Regions from separate parts of the Streptomyces sp. BRA346 genome, predicted to be linked through region 1. Evidence: riboswitches for the same ligand, from Rfam matches in the RefSeq annotation. Region 1 holds a riboswitch; the other holds the start of a gene.
The links. A riboswitch is a leader RNA that binds a small molecule or an ion and turns the genes downstream of it on or off. The one in region 1 is predicted to bind glycine.
Positions count from the first base shown of each region.

Region 2: it holds a riboswitch for glycine, as region 1 does, so the genes downstream of both, gcvT (glycine cleavage system aminomethyltransferase GcvT) here and gcvP (aminomethyl-transferring glycine dehydrogenase) in region 1, are expected to answer to the same signal.

Region 1 covers NZ_JAIWIH010000062.1:7,646-19,121, forward strand. The annotation lists gene LCH29_RS41010 (FHA domain-containing protein) at 1-107, shown strand, start outside; gene ftsR (transcriptional regulator FtsR) at 129-890, shown strand; gene LCH29_RS41020 (bifunctional nuclease family protein) at 943-1,416, shown strand; gene LCH29_RS41025 (MerR family transcriptional regulator) at 1,585-2,211, shown strand; gene LCH29_RS41030 (DNA polymerase IV) at 2,272-3,735, shown strand; gene LCH29_RS41035 (PRC-barrel domain-containing protein) at 3,725-4,042, opposite strand; glycine riboswitch at 4,173-4,270, shown strand; gene gcvP (aminomethyl-transferring glycine dehydrogenase) at 4,461-7,355, shown strand; gene LCH29_RS41045 (DUF5999 family protein) at 7,448-7,654, opposite strand; gene LCH29_RS41050 (hypothetical protein) at 7,923-8,510, opposite strand; gene LCH29_RS41055 (glutamate--cysteine ligase) at 8,968-10,470, shown strand; gene LCH29_RS41060 (hypothetical protein) at 10,484-10,753, opposite strand; gene LCH29_RS41065 (CPBP family intramembrane glutamic endopeptidase) at 11,093-11,476, shown strand, end outside.
Region 2 covers NZ_JAIWIH010000018.1:78,010-89,485, forward strand. The annotation lists gene LCH29_RS21570 (enhanced serine sensitivity protein SseB) at 1-531, opposite strand, end outside; gene LCH29_RS21575 (AAA family ATPase) at 779-1,474, opposite strand; glycine riboswitch at 1,663-1,771, shown strand; gene gcvT (glycine cleavage system aminomethyltransferase GcvT) at 1,967-3,094, shown strand; gene gcvH (glycine cleavage system protein GcvH) at 3,242-3,622, shown strand; gene glyA (serine hydroxymethyltransferase) at 3,648-4,913, shown strand; gene LCH29_RS21595 (L-serine ammonia-lyase) at 5,018-6,400, shown strand; gene LCH29_RS21600 (hypothetical protein) at 6,737-7,045, opposite strand; gene LCH29_RS21605 (Uma2 family endonuclease) at 7,094-7,660, opposite strand; gene LCH29_RS21610 (contact-dependent growth inhibition system immunity protein) at 7,741-8,430, opposite strand; gene LCH29_RS21615 (RNase A-like domain-containing protein) at 8,456-9,823, opposite strand; gene LCH29_RS21620 (PrsW family glutamic-type intramembrane protease) at 9,733-10,425, opposite strand; gene LCH29_RS21625 (aromatic acid exporter family protein) at 10,747-11,476, shown strand, end outside.

The sequences.
Region 1 (11,476 bases):
ACCGGGAGCAGATCGACGCGCCGGTGGTCCTGACCAGCGGCGACGAGGTGCAGATCGGTAAGTACCGGCTGGTCTTCTACCCGAGCCAGCGGGGCGTCGGCATCTGACCCGCCAGGGGAGGTCCGTCCATGCTTCAGACACCGTCGGGCGGTGCCGGTACCGGCACCGCCCCCGCGGGCGGCCGGTCGATGAGTATCGGCACCGTGCTGAATCTGCTGCGCGACGAGTTCCCCGAAGTCACCATCTCCAAGATCCGTTTCTTGGAGTCCGAAGGGCTGGTGGAGCCGCGGCGCACGCCGTCGGGCTACCGCAAGTTCAGTCAGGAGGATGTGGAGCGGCTCGCTCTCATCCTCCGCATGCAGCGTGACCACTACCTGCCACTCAAGGTCATCCGAGAGCACCTGGAGGCCCTGGAGCGGGGTGAGCGGCCGCAGCTTCCTGCCGTTTCGCCGGGGGCGCGGCCGCACGAGCTGCTGGAGCCGGGGACCGACCAGGGGGCCGTGTCTCCCGAGAGCCAGACCGTGGCCCGGGTGGGCCGGGCCGAGCTGCTGGCATCTGCGCAGGTCAGCGAGGCGGAGCTGGCCGATTGGGAGTCGTACGGGCTGATCGCGCACGACGACGGCGGCGGTTACGACGTCGAGGCCGTGACGGTCGCCCGGCTGCTCGCCGAGCTGGGCCGCTTCGGTCTGGAGCCACGCCATTTGCGGATCATGAAAGCAGCCGCCGAGCGCGAGGCCGGACTGGTCGAGCAAGTGGTCGCACCGCTGCGATTGCATCGAAACCCGCAGACCAGAGCGCATGCGGAGGCCAGCGCGCGCGAGCTGGCGACGCTCTCCGTCCGGCTGCACGCGGCCCTGGTGCAGTCGGCTCTGCGGGCCGCCGCGCACTGACCGATCCGGCCCCGACTATCCAAACCGGCCGGGCACGTCCTAGGGTTGCTGTGTGAACGAGCTCGACGTCGTGGGTGTCCGGGTGGAAATGCCCTCCAACCAACCGATCGTGCTCCTGCGTGAAGTGGGAGGCGACCGCTACCTCCCCATCTGGATCGGACCAGGGGAGGCGACCGCGATCGCCTTCGCACAGCAGGGCATGGCTCCGGCACGCCCGCTGACCCACGACCTATTCAAAGACGTACTCGAAGCGGTCGGCCAGACCCTCACGGAGGTCCGGATCACGGATCTGCGGGAGGGGGTCTTCTACGCCGAGCTGGTCTTCGCCAGCGGTGTGGAGGTCAGCGCGCGGCCGTCCGACGCCATAGCGCTCGCGCTGCGCACCGGGACGCCGATCTACGGCAGCGACGGCGTGCTGGACGACGCCGGTATCGCCATCCCGGACGAGCAGGAGGACGAGGTGGAGAAGTTCCGCGAGTTCCTCGACCAGATCTCGCCCGAGGACTTCGGAAGCAGCAGTCAGTGAAGCGGTCTGCCGGACCTCGCTAGCGCATTCGAGTAGCCTTTCCCGGACGAGGGACACGGGAAACCACTCTCAGGGTGATTATCACTCGGCGTGCCGAGTGTGGCGATCGTTGACGCACCCCGGGTGACTGCCTACCTTCGAGGAGGCAGGTCGAGGACGGAGGTCGGCGTGAGAAGCACCGGCGACGGCACGGCAGCCGGCGGTCCGTACACGCTCCAGGGGAGCGCACCGGCCGATCCGGCACTGAAGGCTCGGGTCGCGGCACAGCCCACGGCACCACGGGAGCCCGCCGCGGCGGGAACGGAGACGGTCGGCTACCGCGGCCCCACCGCGTGCGCCGCCGCGGGCATCACCTACCGCCAGCTGGACTACTGGGCGCGCACGGGCCTGGTGGAGCCGAGCGTGCGGCCCGCGTACGGGTCGGGCAGCCAGCGGCTGTACAGCTTCCGGGACGTGGTCGTCCTCAAGATCGTCAAGCGGCTGCTGGACACCGGTGTGTCCCTCCAGAACATCCGGGCTGCCGTTCAGCACCTGCGCACCCGGGGCCTGGACGACCTGGCGCAGATGACGCTGATGAGCGACGGCGCGACGGTGTACGAGTGCACCTCGCCCGACGAGGTCGTGGACCTCCTCCAGGGTGGCCAGGGCGTCTTCGGGATCGCGGTGGGCGTGGTGTGGCGGGACGTGGAGAGCGCGCTGTCCCAGCTGCACGGGGAGCGGGTGGACACCGGCGAGACCCTGGTCGGCCACAACCCCGCCGACGAGCTCGCCCGGCGCCGCAACCGGGCCGGCTGAGAGCGCTCCCACCCCGCGGCCGACGCCCGATTGTCAGTGGTGTGCGGCAGCATCGAACGTGTGAGGGGTGCGCCGACGATTCTCCATCTGGACATGGACGCCTTCTACGCTTCGGCGGAGCAGGCGGCCAAGCCCAGCCTGCGCGGGAAGCCGGTGATCGTGGGGGGCCTCGGCCCGCGCGGGGTGGTGGCCACGGCGTCGTACGAGGCCCGGGTGTTCGGGGTGCACTCGGCCATGGCGATGGCGCAGGCCCGCAGGCTCTGTCCGAACGCGGCCTACCTCACCCCCCGCTTCTCCCTCTACCGCCAGGTCAGCGACCAGGTCATGGGGCTGCTGCGCGCGCTGTCGCCGCTGGTGGAGCCGCTGAGCCTGGACGAGGCGTTCGTGGACCTGGAGGCGGGCGGCACCGAGCCGCGGGTGGCGGTGGCGCGGGCCGTGGCGGAGCGGCTGCGGGCCGACATCCGCGCGGTGACCGGGCTGACCGGCTCGGTGGGCCTGGCCGGTTCCAAGATGCTCGCCAAGATCGCCTCCGAGCAGGCCAAGCCGGACGGCCTGGCGGTCATCGAGCCCGGTACGGAGCGGGAGCTGCTGGACCCGATGCCGGTGCGCACCCTTCCGGGCGTCGGCCCGGCCACCGCGGAGGCGCTGCGCCGGGCCGGGATCCACACCGTCGCCGAGACCCGGGAGGCGGGCGAGGCGGAGCTGGTCCGGCTGCTGGGCCGGGCCCACGGGGCGTCGCTGCACCTGATGGCCAGCGGGCGGGACGAGCGGCCGGTGGTCGCCGAGCGGGACGCCAAGTCCATCTCGGTGGAGGACACCTTCGACGTCGACGTGACCGACCGGACCCGGGTGCAGCTGGAAGTGGCGCGGCTGGCCGACCGCTGTGTGCGGCGGCTGCGGGAGGCGGGCCGCTCGGGGCGCACGGTCGTGATCAAGGTGCGGCGGTACGACTTCTCGACGCTGACCCGTTCGGAGACCCTGCGCGGGCCCACCGACGACCCCGGCGTGGTCAGGGAGGCCGCGGCGCGGCTGATCGACGGGGTGGACACCACGGCGGGCGTGCGGCTGCTGGGGGTGGGCGTGTCGGGGCTCGCGGACTACACGCAGGAGGATCTGTTCGCCCAAGCCGCCCAAGCCGCTCACGACGCCCAAGCCGCTGAGGCCGCTCACGGCGCCGTGGAGGACCCGGAGAGGGGTTCTGGCGCCGAGATGCCCGAGCCGGAGGGCTCGGGCGCCCCAGAGGCCGCTGAGGGCTCCGGGAGGCCACGGGCGTGGCTGCCGGGGATCGATGTGCGGCACGCGGAGTACGGGGCGGGCTGGGTGCAGGGCAGCGGGGTGGGGCGGGTGACCGTGCGCTTCGAGGTGCCCTGGTCGGGGCCCGGCCGGGTGCGGACGTTCGCCGTGGACGACCCGGAGCTGGAGCCGGGCGAGCCCCTGCCGCTGGTCCGGCCCCCCGAGCCCCCCGAGCCCCCCGAGTCTGCCGAGCCCGCAGGGCATCCGGCCGGGAGCGGGGTCAGCCGGTGACGTCGAGCCCGTAGTGGTGGTAGAGCTGGAGCTCCTGCTCCGGGGAGAGATGGCGGCCGACCCCGAGGTCCGGGGCGCCCTTGATCAGCGCCCGGTCGTACGGCACCCGCAGCGTGTCGCCGACGACCTCGCTCGGTTCGAGCGGTACGAAGACGTCCCGGCTGAACAGGCCGGTGCGTACCGCCGCCCACTCGGGCTCGCCGGTCGCGTCGTCGAGGTAGACCTCGTCCACAGTGCCGATCTTGGCGCCCTCGCGGTCGAATGCCTTGCGGCCGATCAGGGTCCGCGGGTCGATGTCCGTCTGCACGCTCTCTCCCACAGGTGGCGATGATCCGGTGATACCTACCAAAAGCCACATCCCCGTACGCGGCCACTCGAGCACCTGGCGGCCAACCCCTCCCGGGAGTAAGACGCGCTGGTACGCTGGCTGTGGCTGTAGACCCCGTGCGGGAGAGTCCTTCGACAATGGTGTCGGAGGCGCCGAAGGAGCAAATCCTCCCCGGAATCTCTCAGGCACACGTACCGTGCGGGTGAGGTCACTCTGGAAAGCAGGGTGGGCCACGGGGAGCACACGCTCCGGAACCCCTCCTCACCGACGGTGAAAGCCGGTCAGGCACGAACGGGCCGGTGAAGCTCTCAGGTTGAGATGACAGAGGGGGAGGCCGTAAGGGCACCCGCGCCGCGGTGCCCCTCGCCGGTCGTCACAGACCAGGAGGCCCCCGCTGATGACCACCCACCGCATCTCGCTCGCCGAACTGGAGCGCGGTACTCCATTCGAGCAGCGTCATATCGGCCCCGACGCCGGAGCGCAGGCCAAGATGCTGGCCCAGGTCGGCTTCGGCTCCCTCGACGAGCTGACCGCCGCCGCCGTACCCGAGGTCATAAAGAGTGCCGAGGCGCTCCGGCTGCCGCCGGCCCGCAGCGAGGCCGAGGTCCTCGCCGAGCTGCGTGCGCTCGCCGACCGCAACCAGGTGCTGCCGTCCATGATCGGCCTCGGCTACTACGGCACCTTCACCCCGCCGGTGATCCTGCGCAACGTCCTCGAGAACCCCGCCTGGTACACCGCCTACACCCCGTACCAGCCGGAGATCTCCCAGGGTCGGCTCGAGGCCCTGCTCAACTTCCAGACCGTCGTCGCCGATCTGACCGGCCTGGACACCGCCGGATCCTCGCTGCTGGACGAGGCCACGGCCGCCGCCGAGGCCATGGCGCTGTCGCGCCGCGTCGGCAAGGTCAAGGAGGGCGTCTTCCTGGTCGACGCCGACTGTCTGCCGCAGACCATCGCGGTCATCGAGACCCGCGCCGAGCCGACCGGCGTCGAGGTCGTGGTCGCCGACCTGACCGACGGCATCCCGGAGGAGATCGCCGAGCGCGGTGTCTTCGGCGTGCTGCTCCAGTACCCGGGCGCCTCCGGCGCCGTCCGCGACCTGCGCCCGGTCATCGAGCGGGCCCATGAGCTGGGTGCCATCGTCACCGTCGCCGCCGACCTGCTCGCGCTCACCCTGCTCACCTCGCCCGGTGAGCTGGGCGCGGACATCGCGGTCGGCAGCACCCAGCGGTTCGGCGTGCCCATGGGCTTCGGCGGCCCGCACGCCGGGTTCATGTCCGTGCGCGCCGCCCACGCCCGCAGCCTGCCCGGCCGCCTCGTCGGGGTCTCGGTGGACGCGGACGGGGACAAGGCGTACCGGCTGGCGCTCCAGACCCGGGAGCAGCACATCCGCCGCGAGAAGGCCACCAGCAACATCTGCACCGCGCAGGTCCTGCTCGCGGTGATGGCCGGAATGTACGCGGTCTACCACGGCCCGGACGGGCTCGCGGCCATCGCCCGCCGCACCCACCGCTACGCCACCGTCCTCGCCGGGGGGCTGCGGGCGGGCGGCGTCGAGCTGGTGCACGACGCATTCTTCGACACCCTCACCGCGCGCGTCCCCGGCAAGGCCGCCGACGTCGTGGCCGCCGCCCGGGAGGCCGGGGTCAACCTCCGGCTGACCGACGCCGATCATGTCGGCATCGCGTGCGACGAGACCACCGGCCGCGCCCAGCTGGCCGCCGTATGGTCCGCCTTCGGCGTCGACGGCGGCGACGGGAGCGGCATCGACGAGCTGGACGCCGCGACGGCCGACGCGCTCCCCGCGGAGCTGCTCCGCTCGGACACGTACCTGACCCACCCGGTCTTCCACCAGTACCGCTCCGAGACCGCGATGCTGCGTTACCTGCGGCGGCTGGCCGACCGGGACTACGCCCTGGACCGGGGCATGATCCCGCTCGGCTCCTGCACCATGAAGCTCAACGCGACCACCGAGATGGAGCCGGTCACCTGGCCGGAGTTCGGCGCGCTGCACCCCTTCGCGCCGGTCGAGCAGGCCCACGGCTATCTGACGCTGATCCGCGAGCTGGAGGAGCGGCTGGCCGACGTCACCGGCTACGACAAGGTCTCCCTCCAGCCGAACGCCGGATCGCAGGGCGAGCTGTCCGGGCTGCTGGCCGTGCGGGCGTACCACCGGGCCAACGGCGAGCCGCAGCGCACGGTGTGCCTGATCCCGTCCTCCGCGCACGGCACCAACGCGGCCAGCGCCGTCATGGCGGGGATGAAGGTCGTCGTCGTCAAGACCGGCGAGGACGGCGAGGTGGACGCCGCCGACCTGCGCGCCAAGATCGAGCAGCACGGCGAGCAGCTGGCCGTCCTCATGGTCACCTACCCGTCCACCCACGGCGTGTTCGAGGAGCACATCACCGAGATCTGCGCGGCCGTGCACGACGCGGGCGGCCAGGTGTACGTGGACGGTGCCAACCTCAACGCGCTCGTCGGGCTGGCCGAGCCCGGCCGGTTCGGCGGCGACGTCTCCCACCTCAACCTGCACAAGACGTTCTGCATCCCGCACGGCGGCGGCGGCCCGGGCGTCGGCCCGGTCGCGGTGCGCGAGCACCTCGCGCCGTACCTGCCCAACCACCCGCTCCAGCCTGCCGCGGGCCCGGCCACCGGCGTCGGCCCGGTCTCGGCCGCGCCGTGGGGCTCGGCGGGCATCCTGCCGATCTCCTGGGCGTACATCCGGCTGATGGGTGCCGAGGGGCTGCGCCGCGCGACCCAGGCCGCGGTGCTCGGCGCCAACTACATCGCCAAGCGGCTGGAGCCGCACTACCAGGTGCTCTACACCGGGCCCGGCGGGCTGGTGGCGCACGAGTGCGTGGTGGATCTGCGGCCGCTCACCAAGGCGACCGGGGTCACGGTCGACGATGTGGCCAAGCGCCTGATCGACTACGGCTTCCACGCGCCGACGATGTCGTTCCCGGTCGCCGGGACGTTGATGATCGAGCCGACGGAGAGCGAGGACCTGGCGGAGCTGGACCGGTTCTGCGAGGCGATGATCGCGATCCGCGCCGAGATCGACAAGGTCGGCTCGGGGGAGTGGCCCAAGGACGACAACCCGCTGCGGAACGCGCCGCACACGGCCGCCACGCTGAGCGGGTCGTGGGACCACCCGTACACCAGGGAAGAGGCGGTCTTCCCGGCCGGGGTCTCGGCCGACAAGTACTGGCCGCCGGTGCGGCGGGTCGACGGGGCGTTCGGGGACCGCAACCTCGTCTGCTCGTGCCCGCCCATGGAGTCGTACGAGAACTGAGCACCACGATGTGAACACAACGATGGGCCCGGTTCGGCGGATCAATACGCCGGGCCGGGCCCTGGTGATGCCATGCCGTCCAGGTGGTCAGCCTAGGCGGCGGTCACGACGTGCTCGGTGGCGAGCGGTCGGCACGGGGCGATGATGCGCCCGTCCGGCAGCAGCTCGCCGGTGTCCTCGAAGAGCAGGACACCGTTGCACAGCAGGCTCCAGCCCTGCTCCGGGTGGTGCGCCACGAGATGGGCGGCCTCCCGGTCGGCGGAGTCGGCTGACGGGCACGGTGGTTGATGCTGGCACATGGCGAGGTTCTTTCGCTGCGGTGAGGTGTATGTCCTGCTGCTCGCTGCGGCGTTCATGTCGGCCGCCCCCCGTTGTGTGTCGGTCGGATGCTCCCAGTGTTGCCCTGCGGCACGGATTCCGCAGGGATTTCGCGGCACCGGTCTTGCTAGATAATGACGCATCACCCGACCGGACGGTTCACCGTGGCGGGACTGTTACCGGGCCGCAGCGCGGCGCCCCGTGGCCCGGCGGACCACGGGGCGCACCGTACGTCGCCGAAGGGGCAGGTCAGGCCGGGGTGCCCAGCAGCGGGGCGGACGTCAGCCGATGGGTGAGGACCGGCAGCAGATCGGCCGCGGGGTGCGGGTGGTGGGCCGCGATGCCGGGCGGTGCCGGGGCGAGCGGCACCAGCAGGTCTCCGGCCCCGAAGCCGCCCTCGGCGGCGTCCGCGGCGGGGTCGCCGTGCAGCCACAGCGCGACCATGTACAGCTCGGGGATGGACAGCAGCCGCGGCTGGTACGCCGACGGCAGCGACTCGGCCTGGCGCAGGGCGAGTTCGGCCGAGGCCACGTACGGCCCCTCGGAGAAGTGCGAGAAGGCCCAGCCGTCGGCGGTGAGCCTGGCCTCGGCGGCGGCCACCGTGCGGTCGCCGTCGCGGAGCATGAAGCGCCATCCGGTGAGTCTGACCTGCGGCGGGCCGGCGAGTGTGGTGATGTCGTCCAAGACGTGGACGGGGAGCGGGAGTTCGGGTTCGAAGGGGCCGGGAAGGGAGCTGAGTGCCGGGGTTCGGACCTCACGGACAGCGGTGGGGGAACCAAGGGCCGTGAGGACGCTGCGCAGGGCGGGCGCGGGGGCCGGGGGCACGAGCAGCGGCATGGTGGGTCGCCTCTCACTTCGGAGACACGGTGGAGCGATAGCGGGCCAGGGTATGGACGCGCGCTGTCGGTGTACGTAGCTCGGTACGCGGGTCAGAGGGGGCCGGGACGAACTGTCCGGGCGTTATCTCTCTGCCTCCTAAAGCGAGTTTATACGACTCATGTTCCGGCAGTGTTTCGGCTACCTGTCCCCGATATTGCGCGCAAGGTGATTTCCGGTCCGTGCGGACGCGGGGATTTCCCCCGATTCGGTGCTGGATGCACGGATATGACCTGGAGGTTTACGTCCGCCGCGGTAGGCTGGATCTCACCGATCCATTTTCCTGGAGCAATGCGCCGCTCTTGAGAGCCTACCGGCTGGGCGGGCCGCGCGGGGCGTTATCGATCACATTGGCGGGCATCATCGAGCGTGGTGTGCGCGGTGCGGGCGCCGATGATCCACTCGAGGAGGTGCTCCGATGGGGGAGAAGGTCGTAGCCGGTGAGTTCGATCCGTCGGGTCGGCAGCGGCAGCGCGGACGGTTGCGGCAGTGTCTCGACGCGCTGTCCCGGCTCCTGGCCGACAAGCGATTCGACCGCCCGAAGAATCTCATGGGGCTGGAGATCGAGCTGAATCTCGCAGGCGCCGACGGGCTGCCGAGGATGATGAACACAGAGGTTCTGGAGCGCATCGCGAGTCACGATTTCCAGACCGAACTCGGACAGTGCAATCTTGAAGTAAACATCGTGCCGCACCGTTTGCACGGCAGGGTTCTGGATCAGCTCTCGGAAGAGTTGCGAACGGGACTGTCATATGCCGACCGCAAGGCGCGCGAGGTGTCCTCCGAGATCGTGATGATCGGAATTCTGCCGACGCTGGCCACCCGGGATCTCGGATCGGCCAACCTGTCCTACGACGACCGCTACAAACTTCTCAACGAACAGATGCTGGCCGCCCGCGGCGAGGATTTCCTCATCGATATCGAGGGCCGCGAGCGCATCAGCTACGCCAGCGCCAGTATCGCCCCCGAGGCCGCCTGCACCTCCGTCCAGCTGCACCTCCAGGTCACCCCCGGACGCTTCGCCGCCGTGTGGAACGCGGCGCAGGCCGTGGCCGCCGTGCAGATCGCCATCGGCGCCAACTCCCCGTTCGTTTTCGGCCGTGAGGTGTGGCGGGAATCCCGCCCGCCGCTGTTCCTCCAGGCCACCGATGTGCGCGCACCGGAATACGCGACGCAGGGGGTGCGGCCGCGCACCTGGTTCGGCGAGCGCTGGATCACCGACGCGTACCAGCTCTTCGAGGAGAACCTGCGCTACTTCCCCCCGCTGCTGTCCACCGGCGCCGACGAGGAGCCGCTGCGGATCCTGGACGAGGGCGGCGTGCCCGAACTCCAGGAGCTGGTGCTGCACAACGGCACGATCTACCGCTGGAACCGGCCCGTCTACCAAGTCGTGGACGGCGTGCCGCATCTGCGCGTGGAGAACCGGGTGCTGCCCGCGGGCCCCACGGTCACCGACGTCATCGCCAACGCCGCCTTCTACTACGGGCTGGTCAGGGCGCTCGCCGAGGAGCCCCGTCCGGTGTGGACCCGGCTGCCGTTCGCCGCCGCCGCGGCCAACTTCGACGCCGCGTGCCGCCACGGCATCGACACGGTCCTGCAATGGCCGAAGCCCGGCCGTTCCTCGTCCCTGGCGCGCACCTCCGCCGTACGGCTGGTCCTCGAGGAACTGCTGCCGCTGGCCGCCGCCGGACTGGACGCATGGGGCGTCGAGCCCGCCGACCGCGACCGCTACCTCGGAGTGATCGAGCAGCGCTGCGCCCTGCGGGTCAACGGCGCGTCCTGGCAGGCCGCGACGTACCACCGGGCGCGGGACAGCGGGCTGGGGCGGGACGCCGCGCTCGCCGCCATGACCCGCCGCTACTGCGCCCTGATGCGGACCGACGCCCCCGTCCACACCTGGCCCGCCGACCTGTCGGCCTGACCGACGCCGGACCTCACCCCGCGCCCGCTTCTCCGGCGGCGACGATGGCCTTCGCCGGGCGGCTGCTGACCTTCACGTCCAGGCAGCGGCCATCGGACCGAATGCCCGCCTTCCGGGCGTGGTCGGCCACGGTGCGCAGCGCGGGGGCGATGTCCGGGGACGCGGCCACCGAGAGCCGCACCGCGTTGCTCCGGCAGGACTCGGCGGAGGGCAGCAGCCCGCCGCGTAAGACCACGACGGCGCCGGTCGCGACGGCGAGCACCAGCGCTGTGGAGATCGCCACGGTCCGGCGTCGGGAGGACGCGCCGGGTCTGGACCCCGTATTGTCCGGTGCGGAGTGATCGATACGCCCGGTGCGATCCGTGTGATCCGCGTGATCGGTGTGATCGGCGCGGTCCATGGCATCGAATATGCCGGAGTAGTCGGGACCGTCGGATTCGTCGGGCCGGCTGTGGCGTCCCATGGCGATCTGTCTCTCCTGGAAGATGACGCTGTCAGGAGGGCGGCGCACCGGCGGATGGCGCCCGGCCCAGCCTGCTCGTGCGCGATCTCGGATGTGTTTTCGAGACCTTAGCGGGGCGGGCGCGCCGATGAGGCGTGAAGAGCGGAAGTGGAGGCAGGAGTGCAGTCAGAGGCGCGTGGGGCGGAGCTGCCCGCGATCGAGGGCGACCTGCCGCGACGGATCCTGCGCAACGAGACGCTGCTCGTGCTGGCGCTGTCGCTCGGCGCGAGCGCCCTGTCCGCGCTGATCAGCTTCATCGGCTCGGTGACCAAGCCCGGCGGTCTCAAGGACCAGGCGGCCACCATGAACGGCTCCCAGGCGCCCGGCCGCCCCTGGCTGGACCTCGCCTGGCAGCTGTTCGGGGTAGCGACCGCGCTGGTGCCGGTCGCGCTCGTGGCCCATCTGCTGCTGCGCGAGGGCGCCGGGCTGCGCGCGATCGGCTTCGACCGCACCCGGCCGCGCTCCGACCTGGCCTGGGGCGCCGCGATCGCCGCGGGCATCGGC
Region 2 (11,476 bases), on a different contig from region 1:
GATCCCGGCGGCGGCCAGGAAGTCGACCGGCTCCTCCTGCCAGTCGGGCTCGAACAGCCGCACCCGGCCCCCGCGCGCCGGGCCGTCCAGCGCGCTGCGCCCGGCCTTGCACAGCTCCTCGACCGCGGACGGCGGCAGCGGGACGCCGACCGGCCCGTCCGGGTTCACCACGATGCCGAGCTGCGGCGGCAGCCCGCGGGCGAACTCCACGGCCGGGGCGACCGTGAACGACATATGGGCGCCCACGATCTGGAGGAACTGCTGCTCGGAGCTGAAGACCGGCACGAACGCCTGGCCCTCGATCTCCACGGTGGGCAGGTCGAGGCTGTGGCTGTCGGGGCCGCCGCCGTTCGGCAGCGGGATCCAGACATGGCTGCGGGCGAGCGTCTCGACGATCCGCGCTCCGGCACCCGCGACCCCGATCGAGGCGGCGAGCACCTCTTCCAGCTCATTGCCGGGAAACGCGGGATAAGCGCCGTCGGGAAATCCTCCGTGAGCGGGGGTTATGCCCTGGTGCTCCGGGATACTCATCTTCGTCCAACCGCCATCTCGTCCGACCTGCACCAGCACCCTAACGGCTGCGCGGCGAAAGGCCATGGGGCGCCCGGGCATCTCCACAGCACTTCCTCACGCCGGGGGCACGCGGGGGCACATCGGGAGCGCGCCGGGGTCGCGGTGAGGGCGCGGTGAGGGCGCGGTGAGGGCGGGCCACCGAAAGGTGCCGTTACGTTCGGTCACCTTCCGGTGGCTCGTTTCCTACTGGTGCCCGACTCGCATGTCACTCGAAGGAGATGCCCCGCAACCGGCTCGCGGCTGCCCGGTCCAGCAGAACGGCGGAGGTGCAGCCCTCGGGCGGCAGCCCGCCCTCCACCCGCGTCACCAGCCGGCCCATCGCCCGCCGGTGCCGCCCGAAGGCGAAGCCGGAGACCCCCCGGCCGCGGGCGGCCTGGCCCTCCAGGGCGACCGCGGGGTCCACGTCCAGCAGCACCAGATGCAGCCCGCGGCCGGTGCGCCGGGCGTCCCGGGCCAGCCAGCGGCGCACCCAGGGCTGGGATCCGCAGTCATGGACGACGACGCTGGCGCCCGAGCGGACCGCCCGGCGCAGCCCCACGTAGTGGGCGCAGCGGACGAGCGGCCGGTAGACGGCGTACGGCAGCCAGCGGGGCATGCGTCTTTCCCAAGTCTCCCGGGTGTTCTGCGAGTCCACCCGCACCACGGGCCTGCCGCCCGGGTCGCACCCGGGGACGACCCGGCTGATCAGGGTCGACTTGCCGCTGCCGGGCAGCCCCGAGGCGATGATCAGGTCACGCGCCGGGTAGCGCAGCTCCGCCCCCACCCCGCCGCGCAGATCGTGGACGGCCGCATGGCGATCCGGTCTGACCGTGCCGCCCGACGCCGTCCGCTCCTGCGGCGTCCGCTCCTGCCGCGCGGGCAGGGGTCCTCGGGTGGTCGCGTATGTTCCCTGCCCGTGCACCGTGATCGTCCTCCAAGGTCGGTCAAGCGGCTCCGTACCCCGAGAGTGTCAAGAAAAGGTAATGGCCATCAAGGAGGCCCCGGCGCGACCCCGCTCACAGAACAGCGCCAAGATCTGGGGTTCCCTTCCGGAGCGGACGTGCGATGATGGCCGCGCCAACCGCATACGCCAACTGCATACCGGCCGCTCGAATCCGCGCGGGAGAGTCCTCGGTCACCGGCTCCGCCGACTGTTCCGAGGCGCCGAAGGAGCAAGCCCTCCCTTGAATCTCTCAGGCCCCGATACCGCACGGATGAGGCAGATCTGAAAAGCGGGCCACGCCGTCTGTGGCCCCACCCAAGGTGCAAGCCCGGCCAGTCCCGCCGCGCGGGAATGGTCACGGCGAACCTCTCAGGTTCCGATGACAGATGGGGAGGACGCTGTGCCGTCCTTGTCGTCCCATCCGCCCCACCCGCACGTCATCGTCGTGACCACGACCCTGGGAGCCGCACCATGACCGACGCCCCGCCCACGCCCCGCCGCACCGCGCTGGACGCGGTCCACCGTGCGCTCGGCGCCACCATGACCGACTTCGCGGGCTGGGACATGCCGCTGCGGTACGGGAGCGAGCGCGACGAGCACACCGCGGTGCGCACCCGCGCCGGGCTCTTCGACCTGTCCCACATGGGTGAGATCGCTCTCACCGGGCCGCAGGCCGCCGACGCCCTCGACCACGCCCTGGTCGGCCATCTCTCGGCGCTCGCCGTGGGCCGCGCCCGCTACACCATGATCTGCGACAGCGAGGGCGGCATCCTCGACGACCTGATCGTCTACCGGCTCGCCGAGCAGGAGTTCCTGGTCGTGGCCAACGCCTCGAACGCCCAGGTGGTGCTGGACGCGCTGACCGAGCGCGCCACCGGCTTCGACGCCGCCGTACGGGACGACCGCGACGCGTACGCACTGCTCGCCGTCCAGGGCCCGCAGTCCCCCGGGATCCTGAAGGGCCTGACCGACGCCGACCTGGACGGGCTGAAGTACTACGCGGGGCTGCCGGGCACCGTCGCGGGCGTGCCCGCCCTGATCGCCCGCACCGGCTACACCGGTGAGGACGGCTTCGAGCTGTTCGTCGCGCCGGACGACGCCGAGCGGGTCTGGCAGGCGCTGACCGAGGCGGGCGCCCCGGCGGGCCTGGTGCCGTGCGGGCTGTCCTGCCGGGACACGCTGCGTCTTGAGGCGGGGATGCCGCTGTACGGGCACGAGCTGGGCACCGACACGACCCCCTTCGACGCGGGGCTCGGCCGGGTGGTGAAGTTCGCCAAGCCCGGCGACTTCGTCGGCCGCGGTGCGCTGGAGGCCGCGGCGCGCGAGGCCGAGGCCCGGCCGCCGCGCACGCTGACCGGACTGGTCGCCGAGGGCCGCCGGGTGCCGCGCGCCGGATACGCCGTGCTGGGCCCCGACGGGTCGGAGATCGGCCGGGTCACCTCGGGCGCCCCGTCCCCGACGCTGGGGAAGCCGATCGCCATGGCGTACGTCGACGCGGAGCACGCCGCGCCCGGCAGCCCGGGAGTGTCGGTGGACATCCGCGGTACCCGGGAGCCGTACGAGGTGGTCGCGCTCCCCTTCTACCGCCGCGAACGCTGAAACCTCCGTTTCCGGCGTCTTCCGGCCCCGCGCACGGGAAAGCCTCCCCTTCTATGACCGCGCGCGCCGAAACCTCCCGTGACCCGTCTGTCTCACCACTGAAGACCCGTTTCCCAAGCACACCCCTCTATCCAGGAGAATCGGACCATGAGCAACCCCCAGCAGCTGCGCTACAGCAAGGAGCACGAGTGGCTGTCGGCCGCCGACCAGGACGGCGTGTCGACGATCGGCATCACCGAATACGCGGCCAACGCGCTCGGCGATGTCGTGTACGTCCAGCTCCCGGATGTCGGCTCCACCGTCGCCGCCGGTGACACCTGCGGTGAGCTGGAGTCCACGAAGTCGGTCAGCGACCTGTACGCGCCGGTCTCCGGTGAGGTCACCGAGATCAACGAGGACGTCGTGAACGACCCGGCGCTGGTGAATTCCGCCCCCTTCGAGGGCGGCTGGCTGTTCAAGGTGAAGGTGACGGACGAGCCGGGCGACCTGCTCTCCGCCGAGGAATACGCCTCCTTCTCCAACAACTGACCCTCCTTACTCGATCGGGACCCTGATGTCGCTTCTGAACAGCTCCCTTCACGAGCTCGACCCGGACGTCGCCGCTGCTGTCGACGCCGAACTCCACCGCCAGCAGTCCACCCTCGAAATGATCGCCTCGGAGAACTTCGCTCCGGCCGCCGTCATGGAGGCCCAGGGCTCGGTCCTGACCAACAAGTACGCCGAGGGCTACCCCGGCCGCCGCTACTACGGCGGCTGTGAGCACGTCGACGTGGTCGAGCAGATCGCCATCGACCGCATCAAGGAGCTCTTCGGCGCCGAGGCCGCCAACGTCCAGCCGCACTCCGGCGCCCAGGCGAACGCCGCCGCGATGTTCGCGCTGCTCCAGCCCGGCGACACCATCCTCGGGCTGAACCTGGCGCACGGCGGCCACCTCACCCACGGCATGAAGATCAACTTCTCCGGCAAGCTCTACAACGTGGTGCCCTACCACGTGGACGCCGAGACCGGTCTGGTCGACATGGACGAGGTCGAGCGCCTGGCCAAGGAGCACCGCCCCAAGCTGGTCATCGCGGGCTGGTCGGCGTACCCGCGCCAGCTGGACTTCGCCGCCTTCCGCCGCATCGCGGACGAGGTCGGCGCGTACCTGATGGTCGACATGGCCCACTTCGCGGGCCTGGTGGCGGCCGGGCTCCACCCCTCCCCCGTACCGCACGCCCACGTCGTGACCACCACCACCCACAAGACCCTGGGCGGCCCGCGCGGCGGCGTCATCCTGTCCACCGCCGAGCTCGCCAAGAAGATCAACTCCGCGGTTTTCCCCGGTCAGCAGGGCGGCCCGCTGGAGCACGTCATCGCGGCCAAGGCCGTGTCCTTCAAGGTCGCCGCCGGCTCCGCCTTCAAGGAGCGCCAGGAGCGCACGGTCGAGGGCGCCAAGATCCTCGCCGAGCGGCTCACCCAGGCCGACGTGACCGAGGTCGGCGTCTCCGTCCTCTCCGGCGGCACGGACGTGCACCTCGTCCTGGTCGACCTGCGCAACTCCGAGCTGGACGGCAAGCAGGCCGAGGACCGCCTCCACGAGGTCGGCATCACGGTCAACCGCAACGCCATCCCGAACGACCCGCGGCCCCCGATGGTCACCTCGGGTCTGCGCATCGGCACCCCGGCGCTCGCCACCCGCGGCTTCACCGCCGAGGACTTCCGCGAGGTCTCGGACATCATCGCCGAGGCGCTCAAGCCCTCCTACGACGCCGAGGCGCTGAAGGCGCGGGTCACCGCCCTCGCCGACAAGCACCCGCTGTACCCGCACCTGTCGAAGTAACCCGGGTCCGGCCCCTGGGGCCCGGACCCCGGGGGGCGCGCCCCGGCGCGCCCCCCGCACCGCACCACCCGCACGCGCCCCGCGTGCAGACGAAGGAGTCCCCGGTGGCCATCTCCGTATTCGATCTCTTCTCGATCGGCATCGGCCCGTCCAGCTCGCACACCGTCGGCCCGATGCGGGCGGCACGGTTGTTCGTCCTGCGGCTGAAGAACGAAGGGCTGCTGGCCCCCACCGCGGCGGTGCGGGCGGAGCTGTTCGGCTCACTCGGCGCCACCGGCCACGGCCACGGCACCCCCAAGGCCGTGCTGCTCGGCCTGGAGGGCCACTCCCCGCGCACCGTCGACGTCGAGGCCGCCGACGGCGAGGTCGAGCGCATCCGCAGCTCCAAGCGGCTGCGGCTGCTCGCCGCCGAGATCGAGGGCGGTCACGAGATCGACTTCGACGAGTCCGACGAGCTGATCCTGCACCGCCGCCGCTCCCTGCCGTACCACGCCAACGGCATGACCCTCTTCGCGTACGACGAGTCCGGCCATCCGCTGCTGGAGAAGACCTACTACTCGGTCGGCGGCGGCTTCGTGGTCGACGAGGACGCCGTCGGCGAAGACCGCATCAAGCTCGACGACACCGTCCTGAAGTACTCCTTCCGCACCGGCGACGAACTCCTGCGGCTCTCCCGCGAGACCGGCCTGTCCATCTCCGCGCTGATGCTGGAGAACGAGAAGGCGTGGCGCACCGAGGAGGAGATCCGCGCGGGTCTGCTGGAGATCTGGCGGGTCATGGAGTCCTGCGTCTCCCGCGGCCTGTCCCAGGAGGGCATCCTGCCCGGCGGTCTGAAGGTCCGCCGCCGCGCCGCCAACGCCGCCCGCGCCCTGCGCTCCGAAGGCGACGCGGCCGCCCGCGCGATGGAGTGGGTGACCCTCTACGCCATGGCGGTCAACGAGGAGAACGCGGCCGGTGGCCGCGTCGTCACCGCCCCCACGAACGGCGCCGCCGGAATCATCCCGGCCGTCCTGCACTACTACACCCGCTTCGTCCCCGGCGCCGACGAGGAAGGCATCATCCGCTTCCTCCTCGCGGCCGGTGCCATCGGCATGCTGTTCAAGGAGAACGCCTCCATCTCCGGCGCCGAGGTCGGCTGCCAGGGCGAGGTCGGCTCCGCCTGCTCCATGGCCGCCGGGGGCCTCGCCGAGGTGCTGGGCGGCAGCCCGGAACAAGTCGAGAACGCCGCCGAGATCGGCATGGAACACAACCTCGGCCTCACCTGCGACCCCGTCGGCGGGCTCGTGCAGATCCCCTGCATCGAGCGCAACGGCATGGCCGCGGTCAAGGCCGTCACCGCCGCACGGATGGCGCTGCGCGGCGACGGCCGCCACCATGTCTCCCTCGACAAGGTCATCAAGACCATGAAGGACACCGGCGCCGACATGAAGGTCAAGTACAAGGAGACGGCGCGCGGCGGCCTCGCGGTCAACGTCATCGAGTGCTGACCGTGACGACTTCCGGACGCGGCTCCTCGTCACCTCGACCGAGTCGTCCGCGTTCCGGGGCGGGATAGGGGAGCTGTTCGCCTGGCCACGCCGGTGGGTCTCGCGGTCTCCACGAGCTTCGGGGGTCGGCTGGGCAAGCTGACCGTTCTGTCGCACGGCGTCGGCCACCCGAGCAGCTCTTCGATCCGGCGTACGGAGCCGCGAGCCGACGTTCGGCCTGTCGGCCGAGTGGCTGCTGGTGGACGGGCGGCCGTTCGTGCGCCCATGACCCCGGCCCGGTCCCCGGCCGGACTGTATCCCTCGGGCACCCGCCCGGCAGGACGGACCGGCCGGGCGTCACCCCAAGTGCAGCAGCGCGATACCGGCGGCGCACAGAGCGATCCCCGCGAGGGCTATGCCCCCGCCCGACATCCGCAACCGCACTTCCGGCGACACCGGATACACGGGCTCGGCCGGCACACCCTTGCTCAGCCGCGCCCGCTGGACCCGCGCCCGCATCCGCGCGCCCTGATGGGTGGTCATCCCCCGCACGTCGAAGGTCAGCCCCAGCCCGTACAGCACGGAGGCCATCCCCGCGCGGAGGGCGCCGATGCCGAACGTCAGGGACGGGCCGGTGTGCGCGGTCAGCGGGAGCGACGAAATCATGAACCTAGCCGCGGCCGGTGACCAGCGGCTTCCCGGGCTCGGCGGGGCTCAGATCTGGCCGAGGTCGACTTCCACCGGGAACGGAGCCGCGACCTTCACCACGCCAGTGAACACGTCTCCCTCGCGATAGGCCCTGCTCGCGGGGTCGAGGACGTAGGTGTACACCAGCGGTACGCCGGTGGCGGCCTGCTCGATCCGCCAATAGAAGGCGATCCCGGCTTTCGCGTACTGGTCGACCTTGACGATCCGGTCGGTGGTCTCCGAACCCGGCGACACGACCTCGGCGACCAGCAGCACATGCTCGGGGCGGGTGGGCGTGACGTCGATCGTCTCAGCTCGGTACACGACCACGTCGGGACGGCGATTGGTGAGCGGAACGTCCTGAAGCCGGACGTCGAAGTCCGTGTCGGCGTTCCAGCCGGGCCCCGACGCGGCCTCCAGGGCGTTCGCGAGGATACGGGCCAGGCGGTTGTGCCGCTTGGACGCGCTGGGGCTCACGACGACCATCCCGTCCACGATCTCGACACCCGCGCACTGCTCCTCGGACCAGGAGTCGTACTGCTCGGCCGTGATCTGCTCGTGCATCCACGCGGGAGCGACCATCTCGGCGGTCATGACTCACCTCCATGAACCTGCGCGACGGGCCTGCCGTCATCGGGGGTCAGCCTACCGGGGCGGGCACCCCCATTCCGAAGTCAGTGATCCTCGCCCCAGAGGGGTTGGCCTCCCAGATGCCGCTCGATGACGTGCGCGATGTCAATGAGCCACTGTCTCAGCGGCACTCCGTCCGGAGGGCTGACACCCATGCCCAGCGCCGCGACCGCCCGGCGGAGCTCCCGGTCGCTTTCCGCCATGGCCAGCAACTGGGGGATCTCCTCGCGTGCCTGCCTCAGGTCATCCTGGGGATTTCCGCGCAGGTAGTCCTCCAGGGCCTCGCGATACGACGAGTATTCGTACGAGAAGTCCTGGTGGAAGTAGCCGCCGATGAGCTGATTGAGCTCAGGAAAACACTCTTCCCACTCCCAACCCATTTGCGGAGCCTGTGCGGAATAGTCACTGGGCTTCTGCTGGGAAGCCCGGATGTGATCCCGTGCGATACTCAGAGATTCCTCGACCCCCCTCCCCTCCGTGGGGCGCACTTGAGGCATCAGGTCCACCTCATCGGCAATCTCAGGGGAGAACAAACCGACGCTGAGAAGGTCATCGAGCTCTTGGAGGACACGGTCACCGCGCTGCGGGAACCGCGAGATGACACGCAGATACCCTTCCAAGGCGGGACCCGGTCTGGCCGGAGTGTCGGTAAACGCATAGTCCGCGTGAGTGTACGCGCGGAGCAGGTTTTGAATCTCGTGGAATCGGTGGCCCGGCGCGGGAGAGTGGGGCATGGAGATCCCTTTCGGGAGGAAGCGTTCAGGGAACGGGGTAGGACGTCAGCACCCGATACCCTGATGCTGCCGATGGGTCACGCTTGAGAATAACCTTCACCTTGTTCACCCAACTCGGGGCGTCTCCTCTCAGATAGCTCTCCCTGGTGAGCGTCAGCCCTGTGTTCTCCCTGAAGACCGTCTCGGGTAGTGCGAGCCTCGGTTTCGAGCCGTTGAGCCACTCTGTGATCCTGCCCTGCTGTCGAGCCAAGACCTCGTCCACAAAGCGCTGAGCCGATTTCTCGTCGACGAAGCGGGAGTCGGCCTCAATGTTCGGCTGCGACCTCAGTCGACTCCGCATGTCACGAGTCGTCTTCTCCACATGGCGTTCGATGGTGTGAGACCCATTCTTCCCCTCATCCCCCTTGATGTCGGCGCGGTGTTCCTGCCTCGTCCTACCCTTACGTTTTTCCCGAGGCCAGGCGTTCCAGCCGTCAGGATTTCCTCCCGACCCGGCTCCGGCAACGCCCATCAGGACGACGCCCAGCGTGCCGTAGACCGCCGCGTGGACGGCCGCCTCGCGGGTGAGGGTGAAGGCGCCTGCCCGGGCGCCGGTTGCCAGGGCCAGGCCGAGGCCGCCGCCGGGTGGGAGGAGGGCCAGGAGGGACAGCAGGAGGAGGGCGAAGCCCAGGTAGGTGGCGAAGTCGTGGAGCGCGTCGAGGAGGTGGAGGGCGCGGATCACGGGGGCGGAGGGGGCCGTGCCGTCCGCCAGGCGCAGCAACAGCAGCGTGCCCATGACGCAGCCGCCCGCCGCGGTCCAGAGGCGGAGGCGGATGAGGGTCAGCACCTCGCCGTGGGGGAAGGCGCGGGTCGACCGCCAGGTGTGGAGGAGGCGGGCGAGGTGCCAGGCCGTCCAGAGCAGGCCCGCGGCGCCGACGCCGATCAGGAGGTACGGGCCGTTGCCCGAGGCGAAGTACCGCTGTACGTCGGCCCCGGCGGGGAAGGAGCCGATCGCCAGGAAGGCCAGGGTCGGGAGGGTCAGGGCGAGGGAGATGAGGACGTACCAGGTGCGCCGTCGGTCCCGCAGGCCGCGCGCGGCGCGTGTCACGGAGCGTAAGCCGACGCCACGCCAGGCGGGTTCGCGGTCCGAGGCGTCGATCTGGGCGGCGGACCAGGCGACCGTACGGTGCAGTGATTCCGCGCCGGGATACGGCGGACCGCCGCGCGCCATCCCGTAGAGCAGCGACCGCCGCAGCCGGGCGAAACGTAAGGCGATCAGCGCGGACCAGGGCACGCACCAGGCCCCGTACGCCGCGAGCGCGCTCAGGCCCGACCGCCCGGCCCGCTCCGCGGGCAGCAGGACGTCCGGCACGTAGGCCTTCCCGCGCCGCACCTGCCGCAGGTCGGCGGCCATGGCGACCGCCAGGCACACCAGCGGGACGGCCCACAGCGCACCCTCGAACGCGTCGACCGCGACGCGGCGCCCCGATCGGCCGGGTGGGCGGCGGCGTAGTTGGTCAGCATGTGCAGCACGCACGCGGCCACCGGCGGCAGGACACCGAGGGCCCGTACCCAGCCCTTCGCACGCAGCAGCACCCCGACGCCGAGCGCCGCGAGGGCCGTGTAGACCAGGTGGGGGCTGGCGCCCACACCGGGAGCGCGGTCACCGAGCTCCAACGCGCCCTGCGGGGCGGGGAACCAGGCGGAGAGGACCTGCTCGGGGCCCGGGATGTACGGCGCCCGGAGGCTGTCCGGGATGGCCCAGCCACCGGCCGGGTGCGGGATCGCCCGGGCCGCGTCCAGCCCGTACCGCGCCACGGCTTCGAGCAGCCCGAACCCGGCTCCGAGAGCCGCGCCGAGGACGACGTGGTCCGTCAGGCCCCACTGACGGCGGATCCTGACGTTCCACGCCATGAGCAGCAGGGGCGCGAGCTTCACCAGCTCTTCGATGACCGGGTCGACCGTGTAGCCGGCGGTCCGCACGACGTTGGTCAGCGACCCTGGTCTCGGCGACACCGCGCGTGTACGCCAGCTCCAGCAGCGCCGCCGCCACCCCGCACCCGTAGACGCCGACGGCGATGCCCACGAGCACCGTGGATATGCGCAACGACCGGGTCGGCGCGGACAGCACCAGCAGCTGCGCCACGCCGTACACGGTCGCCGCCACCATGAGCAGCGCCACGCCCAGCCCCCCAACGGATGTCCGATCCGGATGGCGAGGCTAGAGGTCGGGCATGTGCGCGACAAGGGACTTTTCCCGCGAGGGGGACGCGAGTGCCCGTAGACCGGGACGTCCGACCAGGTGAGAGATCACGCCGCGGGGGAACCCATAGGCGAATGGACGGCCAGAGGAGCACACGCGGTGGGCATGACGAGGAACGGACGAGGCGGGGGCGGGTGTGGACGTGGGGGCATCGGGCGGCGATACAGCACGGGCCCGAGCGGCACACGCTGCTGCTGATCGGCAAGAGCACCCTCGCGGCCACCCTCGCCTGGTTCATCGCGGCGGATCTGCTGCACGCGCAGTCGCCCGCGTTCGCGCCCTTCTCCGCCGTCCTCATCATGAACGTGACGGTGTACCAGTCGATCGCGCAGTCCCTGCGCTATGTCGCCGCGGTGGTGACGGGGGTGGCGGTCCAAGCGGCGCTGGGGTTTCTGGCGGGGCCGGATCCGTTGACGTTCGTGCTGGTCGCCGCCATCGCGCTGACGATCGGGCAGTGGAGGGCGCTGGGGGCGCAGCGGTCGCAGGTCGCGACGGCGGCGTTCTTCGCGTTCTCCACCTATGCCTCCGCGACGAGCAATGCGGAGCGGGCGACCCAGCTGGGGCAGATCGTGCTGCTCGTCCTCATCGGGTGTTCGCTCGGGCTGCTGGTGAACGTGGTGCTCGTGCCGCCGCTGCGGTACCGGAGCGCGGAGTACGGGATCCGGGCCCTGGCCGGGGCGCTGGAGTCGCTGCTCGCGGACATGGGACCGGCGATGCGCGACGGGGAGTTCGCCGAGGAGCACGCACGGCACTGGCGCTCCCGGTCCAACCACGCCCAGGCGCTGGTCACTCAGGCGAGGTCGG